DNA from 2 places in the Klebsiella sp. MISC125 genome. Region 2 is predicted to be linked to the other one. Evidence: predicted binding sites of a transcription regulator. Region 2 holds the regulator's gene; the other holds the start of a gene.
What was found. Region 2 encodes LexA, which represses DNA repair genes until DNA is damaged. Its sites were predicted from a motif close to TNCTGTATGTACATACAGNA; they were not measured.

Region 1: a site for LexA is predicted at 1,424-1,443, ahead of ACMYSL_RS11175 (YebG family protein). Genes of this name have one in related genera too.

Annotation. Positions count from the first base shown of each region.
Region 1 is NZ_CP180448.1:2,366,334-2,370,271, reverse strand. It holds gene ptrB (oligopeptidase B) at 1-88, opposite strand, end outside; gene ACMYSL_RS11180 (tellurite resistance TerB family protein) at 208-900, opposite strand; gene ACMYSL_RS11175 (YebG family protein) at 1,052-1,408, opposite strand; gene purT (formate-dependent phosphoribosylglycinamide formyltransferase) at 1,543-2,721, shown strand; gene ACMYSL_RS11165 (bifunctional 4-hydroxy-2-oxoglutarate aldolase/2-dehydro-3-deoxy-phosphogluconate aldolase) at 2,776-3,417, opposite strand; gene edd (phosphogluconate dehydratase) at 3,455-3,938, opposite strand, start outside.
Region 2 is NZ_CP180448.1:5,801,586-5,805,523, reverse strand. It holds gene plsB (glycerol-3-phosphate 1-O-acyltransferase PlsB) at 1-154, opposite strand, end outside; gene ACMYSL_RS27190 (diacylglycerol kinase) at 284-652, shown strand; gene lexA (transcriptional repressor LexA) at 775-1,383, shown strand; gene dinF (MATE family efflux transporter DinF) at 1,455-2,771, shown strand; gene ACMYSL_RS27175 (CsbD family protein) at 2,908-3,117, shown strand; gene zur (zinc uptake transcriptional repressor Zur) at 3,210-3,725, opposite strand; gene ACMYSL_RS27165 (cupin domain-containing protein) at 3,839-3,938, shown strand, end outside.

The sequences.
Region 1 (3,938 bases), 2.8 Mb from region 2:
CGTCATCACGCAGCCAGTAGTAATTATCAATTCGGGTATCGCCATGTAAGGTCATGGCATGAGGGATTCGTTTTGCTTTTGGTGGCATCTGCTTCGTCTTCTGCGGCTTATATTATTTATCCTTCAGCATGCCCCAAAGCGTGCTGAAGGATGACAGGTATATAAGGGTGGCAAAAGTCGCCAGCGATGCAAGCGAAACGTGAGGATTTAAGGCGCTATTGCCTGTTTTTGCGCCTGAATATCCTGTTCGATATCTTTGCGAACGTCCTGCGGCAGGTTTAGCGCTTCGCCGAGCGCATTCAGATAGCTGCGCTCCATAAAGTGGTCAATATCAATGACCGCACAGCTGATGTAATACACTTCGAGCGCCTCTTGCTCGTTGCTGATGCCCTGCGCCAGGCGCTGAGGGTCGAGAGGCTGAGACAGCGCCCTGTCGATTAATACCCGCCCCTGCACGTCAATGTTTGCTGCACGTAGCTGCTCTTCAATGCTGGCCCGTTCGCGTTCGTCAATATGCCCGTCGCTTTTGGCGGCGAAGACCAGCGCCATAATCAGCCGTTCACTGCGGGCGTCGAGCTCGACTTGCGTTGAAGATTGCGCCTGAATGGGCGCAGAGGCTGAAGGTGAGTAAGCCGGTTCCTGTGGCGAGCCTGCACGCATTTTTTGCTGATATTTATTCCACAACACGCTGCCTGCGATCGCCCCACCGCCGACCAGCAGCGCGCCAGTGCCGTATTTGGCCAACAGTTTACGCGATGATTTGCTGGCAACCAGTAGCCCTGCCAGCCCGCCAAGCGCACCCGGCAACAGCAGATTTTTGCCGCTTGATTGATCGTCAGATGAAGAAGACAGCCCCTGCTGACCCAGCAGAGACTGCAGTTGATTAAGCCAGTTAGCCATACTTTTCCTCGTTGCGCGATAAGCGATACCACCAGCCTAAACGACGCGATGTCAGGAAATGTTATGGGCTGCTAAAGAAGCGCAAATTTAGCCTCAAAAAGGGGCTTAACCGAATTTTTGCCGCCAGAGAACCCGGCGGCAGAGAGCACACTCAGGCGGCTTTTACTTTACGCGGTTTAGCCTGAACTTCAGCTGCTGCTTCAGGGACGGCGTCGGCATTATCCTCGACGATCTCCGCCTGGGCGTGTTGTTCATCAGCGCTGCTTTCGGCTTCCGGCAGTTTCCCGGACCGCAGAATATGATTTAAGGTCTCTTTGCGCTCGGCCAGCCACATTGACATGCTATCGCGCTGGGTTTCATCAAGCGTCAGCGGACAGTCAACTAGCCAGTCGTTGAGCACTTCCGCCAGATCGAGCATTTTGTCGTAAGCATCGGCCTCTTTTTTGCTGGCAAAAGACATTTTTTCCTCACCTTCGCGAATCACCACATATTTAATTTCAACCGCCATGATGCAGCCTCTTTATACTGTATTTTTATACAGTATAGCAAATTTTCGCGCTGAACTCAAATTACACACATAAAGACAGACGCAAACGTTTTCGTTTATAATGCGGCGCATGTTTTTTACTGCGGAAGAGAGTTATGACTGTATTAGGCACGGCGCTGCGCCCTGCGGCAACAAAGGTAATGCTGTTAGGGTCCGGCGAACTGGGTAAAGAAGTGGCTATCGAATGCCAGCGCCTGGGGATTGAAACCATCGCCGTCGACCGTTACCCGGACGCGCCAGCGATGCAGGTAGCGCACCGTTCACATGTCATCAATATGCTGCACGGCGAAACCTTGCAGGCGCTAATCGAACAGGAAAAACCTGACTTCATCGTACCGGAAATTGAAGCTATCGCCACCGATACCCTGGTGGCGCTGGAGCAAGCCGGGAAAAAGGTCGTCCCTACCGCGCGGGCGGCGAAGCTCACCATGAACCGCGAAGGAATCCGTCGCCTGGCTGCCGAAGAGCTGAAGTTACCGACCTCAGCCTATCGTTTTGCCGATAGCGAAGCGGCGTTTCGTGAAGCTGTCGCAGGGATCGGCCTGCCGTGCATCGTCAAGCCAGTGATGAGCTCTTCCGGCAAAGGTCAGAGCTTTATTCGCTCCAGCGAACAGCTGGCTGAAGCCTGGCAGTATGCACAGCAAGGCGGGCGCGCCGGAGCCGGTCGCGTTATCGTTGAAGGCGTGGTGAATTTTGATTTTGAAATTACCCTGCTGACCGTGAGCGCCGTGGATGGCGTACATTTCTGCGCACCGGTCGGTCATCGTCAGGAAGATGGCGACTATCGTGAATCCTGGCAGCCACAGCAGATGAGCGATTTGGCGCTGGAACGTGCGCAGGAAATAGCCCGCGAAGTGGTGCTGGCTCTGGGCGGTCACGGCCTGTTCGGCGTCGAGCTGTTCGTCTGCGGTGATGATGTAATTTTTAGCGAAGTCTCACCGCGCCCGCACGACACCGGCATGGTCACGCTGATTTCGCAGGATTTATCAGAGTTCGCCCTGCACGTTCGCGCCTTCCTCGGCCTGCCGATTGGCGCAATCCGCCAGTACGGCACGGCGGCCTCGGCGGTGATCCTGCCGCAGTTAAGTAGCCAGAACGTCACCTTCAGTAATATCCAGGCGGCGGTTGGCGCAGGTCTGCAACTGCGTCTGTTTGGCAAGCCGGAAATTGACGGTTCTCGTCGACTGGGCGTGACGCTGGCGATAGCAGATAGCGTTGATGAAGCGGTTGCGCGCGCCAAAACGGCGGCAGCGGCGGTCATGGTGACAGGATAAAATATAAAAGCCCGGTAGCTTGCGCAGACCGGGCCTCAGTTTAAAGCGCGAAGATTACTTCGCGCCTTCTACCGCTTCGCGAGCCAGTTTGGTAATACGGTCGTAATCACCAGCTTCCAGCGCATCCGCTGGCACCAGCCATGAACCACCGATGCACAGGACGCTGTTCAGCGCCAGATAATCGCGATAGTTAGCCGGAGAAATGCCGCCAGTCGGGCAGAAACGAATGTGCGCGAACGGGCCGCCAATCGCCTGCAGCGCTTTCACGCCGCCGTTAGCTTCAGCCGGGAAGAATTTGAACTCTTTCAGGCCATACTGCATACCCAGCATCAGCTCGGATACGGTGCTGATCCCCGGGATCAGCGGAATGGTGCCTTCGCCGGTTGCCGCTTTCAGCAGGGATTCGGTCAGACCCGGGCTGATGGCAAACTGCGCACCAGCTTCGGTGACTTCTTTCAGTTGCTCAACGTTAGTGACGGTACCCGCACCAACAATCGCTTCCGGGACTTCTTTAGCGATCGCACGGATAGCGTCCATTGCGCAGTCGGTACGCAGAGTCACTTCCAGTACGCGTACGCCACCTGCAACCAGCGCTTTCGCCATCGGCACAGCGTGTTCCAGCTTTTTCACCACGATTACCGGTACAACCGGGCCGGAGGTGAGGATTGCTTCTGCAGTTGTTTTCCAGTTTTTCATCAGATTTTCTCTCGCCAGATCTATAAATCGAATCGTCTTAAAAATTGATGCAGGTTGCGCCCTGTTCCGCTCCGGAGAGTTTCTCACGCAGCGCAGCAAACATTTCCCGGCCGGTTCCCACACGCGAACCGCTCAGGTCAGGAATATGCGGCTGACGCGCAGCCAGTTCAGCCTCATCCACCAGCAGCGTAAGTTCGCCGGTCTGGCCATTGACGCGGATGATATCGCCATCACGCACCTTCGCCAGCAGACCACCATCGTACGCTTCAGGCGTCACGTGGATTGCTGATGGAACTTTACCTGATGCGCCGGAAAGTCGACCATCGGTCACCAGCGCAATTTTGAAACGGCGGTCCAATAATACACCAAGTGGCGGCATAAGTTTATGTAATTCTGGCATGCCGTTCGCTTTTGGCCCTTGATGACGAACCACTACCACGCAATCTTTGTCCAGCAGCCCAGCTTCAAAGGCTGGCAGCACGTCGTGCTGACTCTCAAACACAATCGCCGGCGCTTCAATA
Region 2 (3,938 bases):
CCGCCTTCGAATTGTAGGGCAGGACGTACATGATGGGACGTGAGGTATCCAGGCCCAATTCCTGAGCAGGTTGTGCCGGAATTGACTTGCTTTTTACCAGTGCCCTTAATGGTAAATTCAGTAATTTATAGTAAATTCGTTGCCAGCCAGACATAGACGATGTGAAGCCTCTGGTTAATCATGCAAATGCGCCGCAAGAATAACAGAAAGTGCGCAAAATTTCCGTTGTAACGCGGCAAACGCGTACACTCATTGACGTCATTTACATAAAAAGGTTTGTTTGATGGCCAATAATACCACTGGGTTAACTCGAATCGTTAAAGCAGCGGGGTATTCCTGGAAAGGATTCCGTGCGGCGTGGATCAATGAGGCCGCATTTCGTCAGGAAGGCATCGCTGCCATTATTGCCGTGGTGATAGCCTGCTGGCTGGATGTCGATGCCATCACGCGCGTTTTGCTGATTGGCTCGGTCCTGATAGTGATGATAGTTGAAATTATTAACAGCGCGATCGAAGCGGTTGTTGACCGTATTGGCCCTGAACATCATGAGTTGTCTGGCCGCGCGAAAGATATGGGTTCTGCGGCGGTCCTGTTGGCGATTATTATCGCGTTGATCACATGGGGAACGCTGTTGTGGGCAAACTACCGCTAAGTCTTGCCATAGCGGCTCGCAAAACGGAAAGAAACTCCTGATTTTTGTGTGAAATATGGTTCCAAAATCACCGTTAGCTGTATATACTCACAGCATAACTGTATATACACCCAGGGGGCGGAATGAAAGCGTTAACGACCAGGCAGCGAGAGGTGTTTGATCTCATTCGGGATCATATCAGCCAGACGGGCATGCCGCCGACGCGTGCGGAGATTGCTCAGCGCTTGGGGTTTCGTTCCCCAAACGCGGCGGAAGAACACCTGAAAGCGCTGGCGCGTAAAGGCGCAATCGAGATCGTTTCCGGTGCCTCCCGCGGTATCCGTCTGCTGACGGAAGAAGAAAACGGCCTGCCGCTTGTCGGCCGCGTCGCAGCAGGTGAACCACTGCTCGCACAGCAGCACATCGAAGGCCACTACCAGGTCGATCCGGCAATGTTTAAGCCGAATGCCGATTTTCTGCTGCGCGTAAGCGGAATGTCGATGAAAGACATCGGTATCCTGGATGGCGACCTGCTCGCGGTACATAAAACTCAGGATGTGCGCAATGGCCAGGTTGTTGTGGCCCGCATTGACGATGAAGTCACCGTGAAGCGTCTGAAAAAACAGGGTAACGTCGTCGAACTGCTACCTGAAAACAGCGAATTTACCCCGATCGTGGTGGATTTACGCCAGCAAAGTTTCACTATTGAAGGTCTGGCTGTCGGCGTTATCCGCAACGGCAACTGGCAGTAACCTCTTCATCTCGCAGCATCATCTGATGCATGGTGCTGCGCTGTTTTCCCTCTTCATTTGGGCTCTTCCCCATGCTTTTTAACGCCGCCGATAAAGCCCTGTGGCGCTTAGCGCTGCCCATGATTTTCTCCAATATCACCGTTCCTTTGCTGGGGCTGGTGGATACCGCCGTTATTGGTCATCTTGATAGTCCGATTTATCTGGGCGGCGTTGCGGTTGGCGCGATGGCGACCAGCTTTCTCTTCATGCTGCTCCTGTTTTTGCGCATGAGTACTACGGGTTTGACGGCTCAGGCATTCGGCGCGAAAGATCCGCAACGGCTGGCGCGTGCGCTGGTGCAGCCGCTGGGGCTGGCACTGGCTGCCGGGATAGCCATCGTCCTATTCAGAATGCCGTTAATTAATCTGGCGCTGCACATCGTCGGCGGCAGTGATGCGGTGCTTGAACAGGCCCGCCGTTTCCTCGAGATTCGTTGGCTGAGCGCTCCGGCATCTCTGGCAAATCTAGTGCTGCTGGGCTGGCTGTTGGGCGTGCAGTATGCCCGTGCACCGGTGATCCTGCTGGTTGTCGGCAATGTACTCAACATCGTGCTTGATTTATGGCTGGTGATGGGCCTGCATATGAACGTGCAGGGCGCAGCTCTGGCGACCGTAACAGCTGAATACGCCACCTTTTTCATCGGACTCGTTATGGCGAAGCGCGTGCTGGTACTACGGGGCGTTTCGCTATCGATGCTGAAAAACGCCTGGCGCGGCGATGTGCGTCGTCTCCTTGCGCTGAACCGCGACATTATGCTGCGCTCGCTGCTGCTACAGCTATGCTTTGGGGCGATGACGGTATACGGTGCCCGGCTCGGCGCTGATGTTGTAGCGGTCAATGCGGTGTTGATGACGATGCTGACCTTTACCGCCTACGCGCTGGATGGTTTCGCCTACGCCGTGGAGGCGCACTCCGGGCAGGCTTACGGTGCCCGCGACGGCAGCCAATTGCTTGAGGTCTGGCGTGCGGCCTGCCGTCAGTCAGGCATGGTAGCGCTGGCGTTTGCGCTGATTTACAGCCTTGCTGGCGAGCAGATTATCGCCTTGTTAACGTCGCTCCCTTCTCTGCAGCAGCTTGCCGACCGCTATCTCATCTGGCAGACAATACTGCCGGTCATTGGCGTCTGGTGCTACTTGTTGGATGGTATGTTTATCGGCGCAACGCGCGGTGCCGAGATGCGTAACAGCATGGCGGTAGCGGCGGCGGGATTCGCCCTGACGCTGCTGACGGTGCCGGTTCTTGGTAATCATGGTCTATGGTTGGCGCTGGCGGTGTTTCTTGCCCTGCGCGGGGCTTCACTGGCGATTGTCTGGCGGCGTCACTGGCAGCGCGGCACCTGGTTTTCATAGCGTGCATTGTTCAGATGGTGGTTAAAGATTCCGAATAATAAATCTTACTCAGAATACTCATCTATAGTTAAGTCATGTCCGGCACACAGCGGGCTGTTCATTCACCGAACGATCACCGAACGATGAGGATGACATGATGAATAAAGATGAAATCGGCGGTAACTGGAAACAGTTGAAAGGTAAAGCGAAAGAACAATGGGGCAAACTTACCGACGATGATATGACCGTCATCGAGGGTAAGCGCGACCAGCTGGTTGGCAGAATTCAGGAACGCTATGGATACGCCAAAGACCAGGCCGAGAAAGAAGTGAAGGATTGGGAAACTAAAAACGATTATCGCTGGTAGCGACTAACGTTCGTGTTTTAACCCGTGGTTATTGCCTGCCCGAATGGTACATGGAGGTACCTATACCCTTGATTCCCGCTGCGGCTAACGCCTCAGCGGGCTTTCTTTTTGATCTGGATGGTGTGGTCATGATGGCAGTGCCCTGGCGTACTGCACGCTTCCACCTCCACACAGGCGGCGCACAGGCCGTGAGCTTCAATCACATTGTGACGCAGGGCAAAACCCATTCTTGCCGCCAGCGTATGCATAATATCTTCTACACCTTCCGCGCACTCTTCTTTGACGCTGCCGCAGCGGTCGCAGATAAACATCGCCGAGCTGTGGGTTGGCTGATCGAAAAGGTGGCACAGTACGTAGCTATTGGTGGACTCCACCTTATGCACGAACCCTTGCTCCAGCAGAAACTCCAGCGCCCGATAAACCGTCGGCGGTTTAGCCTGAGGTTCTTTTTCGCGCAGCAGATCGAGCAGGTCATAGGCGCTAATAGCCCCTTTTTGCAGGCTCATTAGACGCAACACTTCAAGGCGCTGCGGGGTCAGGCGCACGCCACGCTGCGCGCAGAGCTTTTCAGCATGCGCTAACATTTGTTGCGAAGTGGTCTTATCCATGAGCGTCCTCTGGTTGCGTGAATTCGAAGCTGTTACTTTATCACGATCCCAGTAAAACACCGAGACCCGCCAGGTGTGCTATACATGATGCATCTCATTTTCGGGAAAAAACGATGAAACGACCTGATTGCATTCGACATTGGCGCGAACTGGAAGGTGCGGACGATTCCACCTATCCCGACAGTACGGAGCTTTTCTCTATTGGCGCACCGT